Regions from separate parts of the Clostridium cochlearium genome, predicted to be linked through region 1. Evidence: predicted binding sites of a transcription regulator. Region 1 holds the regulator's gene; the other holds the start of a gene.
The links. The regulator LexA, encoded in region 1, represses DNA repair genes until DNA is damaged. The targets are predictions, from matches to a motif close to CNAACANNTGTTNG.
Positions count from the first base shown of each region.

Region 1 (8,121 bases):
TATCATGAATTAATTCAATTAGAAAATAAAATCAAGGGAGTAAAAAATTACTCTGTATCAGTAAAAGAAGTAGATAAAGATATTGTATTTTTAAGAAAGATTATAAAAGGCGGAGCAGATCAATCCTATGGTATAGAAGTTGCAAAACTTGCTGGACTTCCAGAGGATGTAATAATGAGAGCCAAAGGAATTCTTGAAAGTATAGAAAAAAATAAGGATAATAAAATAGAAATTAATGATATAAAAGAGAGTAAAAAAACTGTTAAAGAAGAAACTAAAAAAGAAATAGCAATGGATCAATTATTAGAACACAATGATTTTCAAATTAGCTTTACTCAAATTGAAAAAGAAAACTTAATTAAAGAAATTTCTTCAATTGATATATTAAATTTAAATCCTATGGAAGGATTTAATAAGCTATATGATTTAATTAATAAAGCTAAGTCTATTGAAAAAAAGTAGGGTGAAATATTTTGAAGAGAATAAATATATTAGATGAATTTACATTTAATAAAATAGCCGCTGGAGAAGTGGTGGAAAGACCTTTTTCTGTAGTAAAAGAATTGGTTGAAAATAGCATAGATGCTGAAGCTAAAAATATTACAGTGGAAGTTAAAAATGGGGGACAGGATCTTATAAAAGTTTCAGATGACGGTATTGGAATTTATGCAGATGACATAGAAAAAGCTTTTTTACCTCATGCTACTAGTAAAATTTCAAATATAGAAGATATTTTTTCTTTAAACACTATGGGATTTAGAGGTGAGGCTCTGCCAAGTATAGCCTCCATCTCTAAAATTCACTTAAAATCTAAGCCTTCAAGTAAAGATATAGGTAAGGAAATATACATGGAGGGTGGTAATTTTATATCCTTTAATGATATAGGAATGAATACAGGTACTACTATAAAAGTTACTGACCTTTTTTATAACGTACCTGCTAGATTAAAGTTTTTAAAATCACCTTCTAGGGAAAGTTCTCTTATATCGGATATTATACAACGGCTTTCCCTAGCCAATCCCAATATAGCCTTTAAACTTATAAATAATGATAGAACAGTTTTAAATACCTATGGTTCTGGAAATTTAGAAGATGTTATACGGGTTATTTATGGTAAAAAAACTTTAGAAAATGTAAATTATTTCGAAAGTCATAGTGATATTATATCTGTCTATGGGTATATAGGAAATGCAGAACTTAGTAGGGGAAGCAGAAACAATCAAAGCATTTTTGTAAATAAAAGATATATAAAAAGCGGATTAATTACTGCCGCTGTTGAAAATGCTTTTAAATCTTTTTTAACTATAAATAAATTTCCTTTCTTCGTAATATTCATAGATATATTTCCAGAATATATAGATGTAAATGTACATCCAACTAAAACTGAAATAAAGTTTAAAGAAGATAAAAGAGTGTTTTCCTTTGTATTTCACACAGTACACGAAAGTATAAAGAAAAGCTTGTATAAAGAATTTAATACTCAAATAACAGAGGATGTAAAAGAGGATAATAAAGAGATAATTAAAGAAAATCCATCTTTATTTGAAAGTGTTAAAAAGGTACAGATACCTATTGACCTAAAAAGTGCTACTAAAGATATTGAAAGAACAAGTTTAGTTAATTCAGCATTAAACAACGTTAGTAATGTTACACAAAATACTATAGATAAAAGTATTACAATAGATAAAAAAGAAAACTTTCAAGAAGATAAAATTAATAATATTGCTACAGAAAATACAAAAGATGAGGTTCCTAAATTGCCTGAAATGAGGATTATAGGACAATTTGATAATACCTATATTTTAGCTGAAAGCTTTAAAAATTTATATATAATAGATCAGCATGCTGCTCATGAAAAAATACTATTTGAAAACTATAGAGATAAAATAAAAAAGGAACAGGTTAAATCACAAGTACTGTTACAACCTATTGTAATAGAATTGGATCCAGAGGACTTTTCCTATTACATGGATAACAAAGATTTATTTTGTAAAACAGGATTTAATATAGAATTATTTGGAGAAAATACAGTAACTATTAGAGAAGTTCCTTTTATTATGGGTAAACCTGATATAAATAATTTATTTATGGATATAATTGATAATATAAAAGCCATGGGTAGTGGAGAAACCACAGAAGTAAAATATGACTCTATTGCCATGCTTGCGTGTAAATCAGCAGTTAAGGCTAAAGATAAATTATCAAAAGAAGAAATGGAAGCTCTTATAAATGATTTAAGTTTTGCAAAAGATCCCTTTAACTGTCCTCACGGTAGACCTACTATAATAAAAATAACATTATCAGAATTAGAAAAAAAATTTAAAAGAGTACAATAAGGGGGATACTTAACTTATGAAAGATTTATTTATACTATCTGGTCCTACAGCTGTAGGCAAAACAGAAATTTCTATAAATTTAGCAAAGAAATTAAAAGGGGAGATTATATCCTCGGATTCAATGCAAATATATAAACATATGGATATAGGCTCTGCTAAAATATCAGAAAAAGAAAAAAGGGGGATACCTCATCACTTAATAGATGTAGTTGAACCTTGGGAAAATTTTAGTGTAGCTGAATACAAAGATAGTGTTGAGGGTAAAATAGAAGAAATCTATAATAGGGGCAATATTCCTATGTTAGTTGGTGGAACTGGTTTATACATTAACTCAATAATATATAACTACAGTTTTACTGATGCAAATAAAGATGATGACTATAGAGATTATCTTCAAGAATTAGCAAAAGAAAAAGGAAAAGAATATGTTCATAGTCTTTTAAAAGATATAGATGAATATTCCTATAACAATATCCATTACAATAATTTAAAAAGAGTAATTAGAGCATTAGAGGTATATAAAGTTACTGGAAAACCCATGAGTGAATACGCCAAAGAAGAAAAAGAAAATTTATTTAATATTCCATATTCCATATATTATTTTGTGCTGTATATGAATAGGGATAAATTATATGATAGAATAAATATGAGAGTAGATAAAATGCTACAAGAAGGATTATTAGATGAAGTTAAAAAATTAAAAGAAATGGGTTGTAATGAAACTATGCAATCTATGCAGGGTATAGGATATAAAGAGTTGCTATACTACCTTAATGGTGAAATATCTTTAGATGAAGCTGTATATTTAATCAAAAAAGGAAGTAGAAATTATGCTAAACGTCAATTGACCTGGTTTAGACGAGATCCTAGAGCTATATGGATAAATAAAGATGAATTTGAAAATGACGATGCTGTGGTAAGTGAAATACTTGATAAGTTCAATAAATTAAAAGGATTTTAATTTATTTTATAGAACTATATATAAATGTAAACATATTGGAGGGGATTATATTGGCTAAGACTATAAATAATTTACAAGATATATTTTTAAATAGTGCTAGAAAGAATAAAATTGAAGTTACAATACATTTAACTAATGGATTCCAAATAAAAGGTTTCGTAAAAGGCTTTGATAATTTTACTATAATATTGGATTCCTTAAATAAGCAAATGCTTATTTATAAACACGCAGTTTCTACTATTACTCCTAGTAAAGATATATTATTTACTCCACAATCTGCAGAATATTAAAATATAAGTGTAAAAGAATGGGCATTATTTTGCCTATTCTTTTTTTATGTGATATCATATAAAGTCGTAGCAATTTTTATTTTGGAGGTAAATTATAATGATAGACAGTACAAAATATTTACTAAAATACAAATATAAAATAAGTGATAATACATTGGATCTATATGAAAAAGCACTCAAAGATGTAGAACCACAATTTAAAGCTTATGATGAAATAAGAGAATTTAATCAACTAAAAGTTCTTAATGCATTTCAAGAAGAAAGAATTAGCGATGCTCATTTTACTAATAGTACCGGATATGGTTACGGAGACATGGGAAGAGATACTTTAGATAAGGTGTATGCTCGTATATTCAATGCAGAAAGTGCATTAGTAAGGCCTCATTTTGTAAGCGGTACTCATACTATAGGAGCTGCTTTGTTTGGGAATTTAAGGCCAGGAGATACTATGCTTGCTGTAGTGGGAACTCCTTATGATACCATACATAGTGTAATAGGTTTAAGCGGGGAGAAGAACATAGGTTCTTTTAAAGAGTATGGAATAAACTACAAACAAGTTGATTTAAAAGATGGTAAATTGGATTTCCAAGGCATAGAAAAGGCAATAAAAGAGGATCAATCCATAAAAATAGTACATATTCAAAGATCCACAGGTTATTCCTGGAGAAAGGCTTTACTAGTATCAGAAATAAAAGAAATTATAGATTTAGTAAAAAGCATAAGACAGGATATAATTTGTTTTGTAGATAATTGTTATGGTGAGTTTATAGACATAATAGAACCAACAGATGTGGGAGCAGATTTAATAGCTGGTTCCTTAATTAAAAATCCAGGAGGGGGATTGGCACCTACTGGAGGATACATTGTAGGTAAAGAAGAATATGTTACTCAAGCTTCTTACAGATTAACTGTACCTGGTATAGGAGCTGAATGTGGATCAACCTTTGGAGTAATGAGACTTATGTATCAAGGGCTATTTTTAGCACCTCATGTATCTATAGAAGCCTTAAAGGGAGCGGTTTTATGTTCAAGGCTTATGGAACTTGCAGGTTTTGAAGTTTTACCTAAATACAATGAAAAGAGAAGCGATATAATACAGGCTATAAAATTCAATGATAAAGATAAGGTTATTAATTTCTGTAAGGGAATACAATTCGGATCTCCTATAGATTCTTTTGCCCATTGTGAACCATGGGATATGCCAGGTTATGATGATCAAGTAATTATGGCGGCAGGAGCATTTATACAAGGATCTTCCATTGAATTATCTGCTGATGCACCAATAAGGGAACCTTATATAGCTTTCTTACAAGGTGGATTAACCTTTGACCATGCAAAAACCGGTATATTAATGGCTTTAGATAGAGTTTTAAATCACTAAAAAATAGGTCTTGTGATATCACAAGACCTATTTTTAATATTTTCTATATAAGCCAACAATTTTTCCTATTATTTCACATTGCTTTACAATAATAGGTTCCATAGTTTTATTTTCTGGTTGTAATCTTATGTAATCTTTTTCTTTAAAAAATCTTTTAATGGTAGCTTCATTATCAAGTAATGCTACTACTATTTCACCATTTAATGCAGAATTTGTTTTTTCAATTATAGCCATATCTCCATTCATTATTCCTGCATCTATCATGCTATCACCTTTAATTTTAAGCATAAATAATTGATTATCACTTTTTACATAATCTATTGGCAAAGGAAAATTATCTTCTATATTCTCCACTGCTAAAATTGGTTTACCAGCAGTAACCGTTCCTATAACAGGAATATCTATCATTTCTTTTTTTATTATAGAATGATCTAAAACTTCAATTGCTCTAGGCTTAGTAGGGTCTCTTCTTATGACTCCTTTTTGTTCTAATCTTTTTAAGTGGCCATGAACTGTAGAGGTAGACCTTAATCCTACCGCATTGCAAATTTCTCTAACTGATGGTGGATATCCTTTTTCTCTTAATTGTTCTTTTATAAATTCATATATTGCTTCTTGTTTGTTTTCTCTGGCCATGTAAAACACCTCTCAAAATTTAATACAATTTACTTGAAATTATAGCATACATCTGCCTAAATATCAAACTTATGTTCTTTTAAGCCCTTGAATATATAATTTTACTTTGATATAATACTTAAGCGAAAATAAATAAAAAGGGGATAGAAACATGGCAAAATATACAAAATGTATTTTAAATCCAGAAAAGAATTGTGATGATTGTAATAAATGTGATCTTTGTGATTTAGCTCCTTCTAAAATATGTGATAATTGTGGAAAGTGTTTAGAAAAGGGCGCCGAAAATGGCATGAGAAGTTTAGAAATAAGTAAAGTAATGGAAGAAGAAGAAAAAAATATAGATTGGTTAGGTGAAGATATAACTTCTAATTATTCAGAAGAAGATGATGAATGTCCTTTTGAATTTATTGAAGACGTAGAAGGCCTAAAAGAAATATTGACAGATGAAGAAATGTCAGAGAAATTTACATATGAAGAATTTCCTGGATTAATTAAAATTAAAAAGATGAAATAACAAGCATTAAATGCTTATTATTCCATACTTTCGCCACTTAGAGGATTTAAGCTAACAGCTTCTCTTAATTTTTCATTATCCACATGAGTATAAATTTGAGTTGTAGATATATTTTCATGGCCTAATATCTTTTGAAGGCTTCTAATATCTACATCTCCATGTTTATACATAAGAGTTGCAGCAGTATGCCTAAGTTTATGTGGAGTATATTTTTTCTCGTCTAAATTAGCTTTTTTTAAATATTTTTTAAGCATAAGTTCTACAGTTCTTTTATTTATTCTAGTATTATTTCTACTTATAAATAACGCATCCTTATCCTTTATTTTATCTAAATTTTTATTTCTAACTCTTAAATAATCTTCTATAGCCTTTAAACAGGCTCTATTTAAATAAATAGTCCTTTCCTTATTACCTTTACCCACCACATAAAGGGTATCTTCTTTTATTTTAGAAATATCTATACTACATAATTCAGACAGTCTAAGTCCACAATTTAGAAATAATGTAATTATACAATAATCTCTTTCCTTATTAGGTCCATCAATAGAGGAGAGAAGTCGTTTACTTTCTTCTAAAGTTAAATATGTAGGGTTTCTTTTTTTGATTTTAGGTGACTCCAATTCTAGAGCAGGGTTCTCATTTAATATTTTTACTTTTCTATGTAAAAACTTAAAAAATGATTTTAATGTAGCAACTTTTCTAGCTTTAGCATAACTTCCATTGTCTCTATAATTATCTAAAAATGCCATAAAGGAATAGAGATCTGTAAGATTTATTTTTCTTATAAATTCATCGTCTACATCGCTAATGTCTATTTCTTCAAATTCTATATCCTTTGGCAATTTAGTTTTATATAATTTTAAAAATCTAAAAAACATAACTAAATCTACTTTATATCCACTCATAGTATTAGGTGATCTTTCTTTTACTGTAGTTAAATAGTTAAGAAAATTATTTAATTGTTGTGGTAATTCAGGGTCATATATATTTCTAAGCTTGTACATATTGATAAAAACCTCCTAAATTTTGCCCAACTTCGCTAAATGTGTATTTAGCGAATATATTTTAATGAAAAATATATAATAATATATATTTGTATATTATCTATAATTATATATATTATTATATACCATGGATTTAAATTTAAAAAATAATTTATATTTTTTATAAAACACATAAAACTACTTATAATAATTTCTTAAAATATTTTTTATGAATAAATCCGTTTACTATTTTTTCTCTTTTATCATATCAATTGATACATATTATCATTAAATAAAGTAGAAGTTAAAAACTTCTACTTTATTTTTATTTTTAATACCAACCTCTAGCTTTCATGGATTTTGCTAATTTATTTATAGCATACATATAAGCTGCATTTCTCATAGTACAATTGAATTTTTCTTTCATTGACCAAACATTATTAAATCCTTCTACTAAAAATTCTTCTTCACGAGATTTAACATCTTCTTCATTCCAGTAGTAGTTATCTAAGTTTTGTACCCATTCAAAATAAGAAACTATAACTCCACCTGCATTTGTTAATATATCTGGTGTAACTTCGACTCCTTTTTTCTCTAATATTTCATCCGCTGCAGGTGTAACAGGTCCATTGGCTCCTTCACAAATTAATTTAGCATTTATTAATTTAGCATTGTTTATGTTTATAGAATTTTCTAATGCTGCAGGAACTAATACATCTACATTTAAGCTCCAAAACTCTTCTTCTTTTATTTCAGAACTTCCACCAAAACCTAGTAAAGTTCCATTCTCTTTAAAGTGTTTTATTAATTCTTCAACTTTTAATCCCTTTTCATCATGTATAGCATAGAATCCTTTTTCTCTATCCCATTCAGATACACTAACTATTTTTCCACCGAGTTTTTCTATACAAAGTGCTGCATGGCTTCCTACATTTCCAAAACCTTGAACAGCTACGGATGAATTTTCCAAACTTCTATTAAGTTTTTTCAAAGCTTCTCTAGCAACTATAGCAACCCCTA
Region 1 covers NZ_LT906477.1:1,107,371-1,115,491, reverse strand. Annotated here, with positions in the region: gene mutS (DNA mismatch repair protein MutS) at 1-462, shown strand, start outside; gene mutL (DNA mismatch repair endonuclease MutL) at 474-2,336, shown strand; gene miaA (tRNA (adenosine(37)-N6)-dimethylallyltransferase MiaA) at 2,353-3,297, shown strand; gene hfq (RNA chaperone Hfq) at 3,348-3,587, shown strand; gene CKV72_RS05375 (methionine gamma-lyase family protein) at 3,685-4,968, shown strand; gene lexA (transcriptional repressor LexA) at 5,002-5,604, opposite strand; gene CKV72_RS05365 (hypothetical protein) at 5,756-6,118, shown strand; gene CKV72_RS05360 (tyrosine recombinase XerC) at 6,136-7,122, opposite strand; gene CKV72_RS05355 (Glu/Leu/Phe/Val family dehydrogenase) at 7,433-8,121, opposite strand, start outside.

Region 2 (8,121 bases), 1.1 Mb from region 1:
ACTGCAATGGCAATTTGAGGGTCCTCATAAGGTGCAAATCCCATAAACCATGAATGAGGTAAATATCCATATCCTCCTTCCTTATGGTCCGCTGTTCCTGTTTTTCCACAAACTCTTATACCTTCAACAGCTGCATTTCCTCCTGTTCCTTCTGAAACTACTGCTTCCATAAGATCTTTAATTATAGTTGCAACATCTTTACTTATAATTTCTCCTAAGGATTCTGGATCTTTTTTATCTATAGTTATTCCTTTATTATTAACTACCTCTTTAACTATATATGGTTTCATCATTATTCCATCATTAGCTATAGTACTAGATACTAGAGCCATCTCCATTGGTGTAGCCAATAAAGAGGCCTGCCCTATTGCACTTTGTGCTATATTTCCTTTTTCATAACTTTTAAGAACTGGGAATCTACTATTTTCTATAGCTATATCTGGAGAAGGTATATCCTTATTAAAGTAAAAGTCCTCTGCAGTTTTTTTAAGACTTTTATTTCCTAAATCTAATCCCAATTGTCCAAAAACTACATTACTAGACCTTATAAAGGCTGTTCTAAAATTTATGCTACCCAAAGCAGCTCCTCCATAATTTTTTAATGATTGTGTTTCATTAAAAACCAAACTTCCATTATCCACAAAAATTTTACTCATCAATCCATCTATATTTTGTAATGCACTTGCAGAAGTTACTACTTTAAATATAGATCCTGGTGGATATAATCCAGAAGTTGCTCTATTTAAAAGAGGTCTGTTTTCATTTTTATTTACATCTTCCCATATCTCTTTAAGATTATTGGGATTATATGAAGGTTTTGATACCAATGCTAACACTTCTCCAGTTTTAGGGTTAAGTGCTACTATCGCTCCTTTTTTATCTCCTAATAATTCATACGCCTTCTGCTGTAAATTAAAATCCAAGCTTGTCTTTAGGTTGTTTCCATATTTCTCTTTAACTTCATCTTGTTCTATTTTAAATATATTTTTTATATCTTCTTTAAAATCAGTGCTGGAAAGTTGTTCATCATATCTTCTCTCTATACCTGTTATACCATATTGAGGATTTATATATCCTAATACATGAGCAAAAGCTTCTCCTCCTATGTATTGTCTTTTTTGAGTTTTTGCATCTATTCTAATGCTTTTAGTTATTTCTTTATTATTCCTATCATATATAGTTCCTCTTAGAACTTCATTCTTTTTAGCCCATATTCTTCTATTGTATTGACTAGATACTATTTTAGGTCCAACAAATATTTCAAAATACGTTATATACATAAATAATCCTAAAAAACATATAAGAAATACTATCATTACTTTTTTTATATTATTTGAAATATCATTCATTTTATCTGCCCTCTTCTGATATTTTCTGAATTATTCCCAAACTAATAAATGTACTTAACATAGAACTTCCTCCATAGCTTACTAAAGGCAATGTTATGCCTGTAAGAGGTATCATGTTAATTACTCCACCTACTATAACTAATGTTTGACATGCTATCATAGAACTAAATCCAACTGTCATAAGTCTAGAAAACTTATCATCTGCATATAATGCTGCTCTCATACATCTATAAAATAAAAGAATATACAATATAATTATAGAAAAACCTGTTAGCATGCCTAGCTCTTCACATATTATAGAAAAAATAAAATCTGTAGTTATTACAGGTATATATTCTGGGAATCCCTTTCCCAAACCTACTCCTAAAAGTCCTCCTGATGCAATTGCAAATAACGATTGAACAACCTGAAAACTTTTATCTGTAGCATAAGGCCATGGATCTTTCCATATTAAAAACCTTAACTTTACATGGTCAAATAAATGATAACTTATAAAAGCTCCTATACCAAAAAGTCCAAAACAAGTTGCTACATATTTTATTTTAGAAGTAGCCATATAAAGCATAGTTACTGATATTCCAAAGAACATTAATGCACTTCCTAGATCTCTTTGAAGCACCATAAATCCTAAAGATACCATAACTATAATAGCTGGTTCTATTAGATGTTTGAAATTCTTATAATCTTTTAAGGATGAAGCCAAATAAGCTATTAAAAATAGTTTACCAAACTCCGAAGGTTGAAAAGCAAAGCCGCCTATGTTTACCCAATTTTTAGCTCCATATAATACCTTTCCAAAAAGTGTACCCATACTCATAAAAACTATAGTTAATATCATATATAGATACTTGTATTTACTAAAACTTTTTAAATCTGGTAGTATTACAACTATTAGTATAAATGTTGTAACTCCTACAGCAAACCATATTATTTGTTTTATAGACGTAGCTTTGTCTAATCTATACAACATTATTATTCCTATTATTGCTAATATACTAGAAAAAATAAATATAAACTTATCTCCGTCAGAAAAGAACTTTCTTATTATGAAATAAGAATATCCTATTAATAGGCAGGTAACTGCTCCCATAGCAATAGCACCCTTATCAAAGTCCTTATTTAACATAGCTAGATTCAAAAATCCCACTATACATAATAAATAAGTTAAAAGTAATAATTTTCTTTCATCTCTACTGGATTTCAAATAGTGTCACCACCTAATTACTTAATCAATAAACTTTAGTACAGTATTTCCTAATTTAACTATATCTCCAGATTCTAAATACTTTTTTCCATTTATCTTTGTATTATTAACAATTGTACCATTAGTGCTTCCTAAATCCTCTATTATATAATTATTATTTCTAAGATAGATTCTTGCATGGAATGAGGATATATATGGATCATCTATTATAAATGTGTTTTGTGCATTTCTTCCTATGCTTAACTCTCTTCTAAGTGGAATAACTCCACCTTTTTTAAAACTTGAATTATACCCTGGTTCTAATATTTCAAGTCCCACCACTTTCCTTCTATCTCTTTTACCTTTATTTCCTGATTTTATATCTTTATTCATTATTCTAAGGGCCGTAAAAATTATTAAGTAAATAATTACTATCATTATAATTGTTATAATACTATTAATTTTATTTAAAAGCATAGTTTCACCTTCTTTTTTACTATATATTTAATAATATATACAAATATTATATTAAAAGACTAGCATCTTCAATATTTATGCTAGTCTAAAATAAATTATAGCATTTTTTTTAAATAATGTCCCGTATAGGAATGTATATTCCTGCTGATTTCTTCTGGTGTTCCTGTTGCTATTACTTCTCCTCCTTTTACTCCTCCTTCTGGTCCTAAATCTATTATATAATCTGCTGATTTTATAACATCCAAATTGTGTTCTATTATTATAGCAGTATTTCCTCCATCCACAAGTCTTTGAAGAATATCTATAAGCCTATTTACATCATCTATATGTAGTCCTGTAGTTGGCTCATCTAATATATACAAGGTCTTTCCTGTACTTCTCTTTGAAAGCTCTGAAGCCAATTTTATTCTTTGAGCTTCTCCTCCTGATAGTTGAGTTGAAGGCTGACCTAATTTTATGTATCCTAATCCTACATCCATTAATGTCTGCAATTTATTTTTTATTTTAGGTATATTAGTAAAAAAATCTATAGCTTCTTCTACTGTCATATCTAATATTTCACTTATATTCTTATTTTTATACTTAACTTCTAAAGTCTCTCTATTATATCTTTTCCCTTTACATACTTCACAAGGAACATAAACATCTGATAAAAATTGCATTTCTATCTTTATAATTCCATCACCTTTACATGCTTCACATCTTCCACCCTTTACATTAAAGCTAAATCTTCCAGGTTTATATCCTTTCATTTTTGACTCCGTTGTATTTGAAAATACTTCTCTAATTCCATCAAAAACTCCAGTATATGTAGCAGGATTAGATCTTGGTGTTCTCCCTATAGGGCTTTGATCTATATTAATTATTTTATCTATATTCTCTACTCCTAATATTTCTTTATGAGCTCCTGGATGTTCTTTACTATTATTCAATTTTTTATTTACACCTTTGTACAGTATTTCATTTATTAACGTACTCTTACCAGAACCTGATACCCCTGTAATACAAGTAAAAGTTCCAAGTGGAAATTCTACGTCTATTTCTTTTAAATTGTTTTCCTTTGCTCCCTTTACAGTTATATATTTGCCGTTTCCTTCTCTTCTTTTCTCTGGTATATTTATTTTTTTCTTACCTACTAAATATTGTCCAGTTATAGAGTTTTTGGTTTCCATTATAGTTTTTAAATCTCCAGCTGCTACAATTTCTCCACCATGTTCTCCTGCTCCTGGTCCTATGTCTACAATATAATCCGCAGCTCTCATTGTATCTTCATCGTGTTCTACAACTATTAATGTATTTCCTAAATCTCTCAACTTCTTTAAAGTCGCTATAAGTCTATCATTATCCCTTTGATGCAGTCCTATACTAGGTTCATCCAAAATATATAAAACTCCTACAAGACTGGATCCTATCTGAGTAGCTAATCTAATTCTTTGAGCCTCTCCACCTGATAAAGTCCCTGACATTCTAGATAAATCTAAATAGTCTAATCCTACATCTATTAAAAACTGCAATCGGTTCTTTATTTCTTTTAATATCTGATCACTAATTATTTTATCCTTATTTGAAAGTGCTAATTCTGATAAGAATTTCAATTCCTCTTTTATAGACATTTTACAGAACTCAAATATATTTTTTCCTCCAACAGTTACCGCTAATGCCTCTGGTTTTAATCTCGCCCCTTTACATTTTGGGCAAAAATTATCACTCATATAGTTTTCTATATTATCTTTTATGTAATTAGAATTTGTCTCCATGTATCTTCTTTTTAACGTATTCATTAATCCTTCAAAAGTATGATTGAAATCTACAACTCTACCATCCTTTTTATGTCTTACTCTAATTCGTTCTTCTTTTGTTCCGTATAATAACATATTGTATATTTTATCATCTAGCTCTTCTATTGGAACACTTAATGAAAAGTTATATTTCTTAGATAAAGCTTTTAATATGCTAAAGGTCCATGAATCCTCATTTAGCACAGTATTAGCCCAAGGTAAAATTCCACCTTCCAATATACTTTTTTTCTTATCTGGTATTACTAATTTTTCATCTATTTCTAATAATGTACCTAATCCATCACAGTAATCACATTTACCAAAAGGTGAGTTAAAAGAAAATAACCTAGGTGATATTTCATCTATACTTATACCACAATCTATACATGCAAAATTTTCACTAAATAAAATATCTTCTTTATCAATAACATTTATAATCACTACTCCTTCGGATAATTTTAAAGCTATTTCTATAGAATCCGCTAACCTACTTCTTATATCTGGCTTTATTATTATTCTATCTATAACTGCTTCTATTGTATGTTTCTTATTCTTCTCTAATTTTACATTCTCTTCTTGCAAATCTATAATTTTTCCATCTATTCTAGCTCTAACATATCCGTTTTTTACAATGTCTTCTATTACTTTAACATGCTCTCCTTTTCTTCCTTTTATGATAGGTGCCAAAACTTGTATTTTGGTTCTTTGTGGCATCTGCAATATCTTATCTATCATTTGATCTACTGTTTGTTGTTGTATTTTTTTACCACATTTAGGACAATGAGGTTTTCCTATTCTAGCATAAAGTAATCTAAGGTAGTCATATATTTCTGTTACTGTTCCCACTGTAGAACGTGGATTTTTACTAGTAGTTTTTTGATCTATAGATATAGCTGGAGAAAGTCCCTCTATATATTCTACATTTGGCTTATCCATTTGCCCTAAAAATTGTCTAGCATATGCCGACAGAGATTCTACATATCTTCTTTGTCCTTCTGCATATAATGTATCAAAAGCTAATGACGATTTACCAGATCCTGATAAACCAGTAAATACTACAAATTTATCTCTTGGTATTTCTAAATCTACATTTTTTAAATTGTGTACTTTTGCTCCTTTTATAACTATTTTATCTCTCATAATTATCTCCTTATATAGTTAAACATTCTCTAAAAGCAAACATACATTTGCTTAACTCTATTTTAAAGTTAGCATTAATCATTGTCAAACTAAATATTTGTAAATTTAATTTTATATAAAAAATCATAAGGGAGCTATCACCTCAAAATAATTATTGAAGAAATAACCCCCTAATTTTAATTTTTTAATAGCTGTTTTTTTAATTTTTGAATTATATCCCTATAATGAGCTGCCTTTTCAAATTCTAAATCCGATGCAGCTTTTTTCATATCAATTTCATATTTAGATATTAATTCTTCTAAATTCTCATTATCAGCATTAATTGCCTCTTCTAAACTATTATACTCTACATCTTCTTCTACTACTTTTGTAGCTTCTATAACATCTCTTATATCTTTCATAATAGTTTTGGGAACTACATTATTTTCTTTATTATATTCCATTTGAATAATTCTTCTTCTATTAGTCTCTTTTATAGCCCTATCCATAGATTTAGTTATATTATCTGCATACATTATTACTTTACTTTCTGAGTTTCTAGCAGCTCTTCCTATAATCTGAATTAATGATCTATCAGATCTTAAAAATCCTTCTTTATCTGCATCTAATATAGCTACTAATGCAACCTCGGGTATATCCAATCCTTCTCTAAGTAAATTTATTCCAACTAAAACATCAAATTCTCCTAATCTTAATTCTCTTATTATCTTCATTCTTTCAATTGTATCTATATCTGAGTGTAAATACCTTGTTTTTATATTCATTTCTTTAAAGTACTCGGTTAAATCTTCTGCCATTTTTTTAGTTAATGTAGTTACAAGTACTCTAAATCCTTTTTCTATTGTTTCCATTATATTTGTATATAAATCATCTATCTGTCCTTTTATTGGTTTAACAATAATTTCTGGATCTAAAAGTCCTGTAGGTCTTATTATTTGCTCCGCTACATTAGAAGACTTTTCTAATTCAAAGTCCCCTGGAGTGGCACTTACAAAAACCACCTGATTTAATTTACATTGAAATTCATCAAATTTCAATGGCCTATTATCATAGGCAGAAGGAAGTCTAAATCCATAGTTTACTAAATTATCTTTTCTAGATCTATCTCCACCATACATACCCCTAACTTGAGGTAATGTTACATGGCTTTCATCTACAAATAACAAAAAATCTTCTGGAAAATAATCTAAAAGAGTTTGCGGTGGAGTGCCAGGAGCTCTTCCATCCAATATTCTAGAATAATTTTCTATGCCACTACAATATCCTAACTCTCTCATCATTTCTATGTCAAAATTTGTTCTTTGTCTTATCCTCTGTGCTTCTAAAAGTTTGTCTTCCTTTATGAATTCTTCTACTCTAACCTCTAGTTCCTCTTCAATATTTTTAATTGCTACTTCTAACCTTTCCTTTGAGGTAGCAAAGTGAGAAGCTGGAAATATGGATACATGATTTCTTTTTCCAATAATCTCCCCAGTTAAAGAATCGAATTCTCTAATCTTTTCTATTTCATCACCAAAAAATTCTACCCTTATTGCAGTATTAGATGAAGATGCTGGAAATATATCTAGTACATCTCCCCTAACTCTAAAGGTTCCCCTTACAAAATTTATTTCATTTCTTTCATACTGTATTTCAACAAGTTTCTTTAATACTTCATCTCTATCCTTTTCCATACCCTCTCTTAAAGATATAGTCAAATTCTTATACTCCTCTGGATTACCAAGTCCATATATGCAGGATACAGAAGAAACTATAATAACATCTCTTCTTTCTAATAATGCTGAGGTAGCAGAGTGTCTCAATTTATCTATTTCATCATTTATAGAAGCATCTTTTTCAATATATGTATCTGTTTGCGCTACATAAGCTTCTGGTTGATAATAGTCATAGTAAGAAACAAAATACTCAACAGCATTTTCTGGAAAGAACTCTCTAAATTCAGAGCAAAGCTGAGCGGCTAATGTTTTGTTATGAGCTAATACTAACGTTGGTTTCTGAACTTCTTCAATTATTTTTGCCATGGTAAAAGTTTTACCAGATCCAGTTACTCCTAGTAGAGTTTGATATTGTTCTCCTCTTAATATTCCCTTTGAAATACTTTTAATAGCTTTAGGCTGATCACCTTTAGGTTGAAATTTTGAATGAACTTTTAGTTTATCCATAATTATTCATCACCATCTTTAAAATCATCTTT
Region 2 covers NZ_LT906477.1:2,181,487-2,189,607, forward strand. Annotated here, with positions in the region: gene CKV72_RS10670 (peptidoglycan D,D-transpeptidase FtsI family protein) at 1-1,349, opposite strand, end outside; gene CKV72_RS10675 (FtsW/RodA/SpoVE family cell cycle protein) at 1,351-2,553, opposite strand; gene CKV72_RS10680 (FHA domain-containing protein) at 2,575-3,009, opposite strand; gene uvrA (excinuclease ABC subunit UvrA) at 3,105-5,927, opposite strand; gene uvrB (excinuclease ABC subunit UvrB) at 6,104-8,089, opposite strand; gene CKV72_RS10695 (PDZ domain-containing protein) at 8,092-8,121, opposite strand, start outside.
Region 2: a site for LexA is predicted at 5,964-5,977, ahead of uvrA (excinuclease ABC subunit UvrA). Genes of this name have one in related genera too.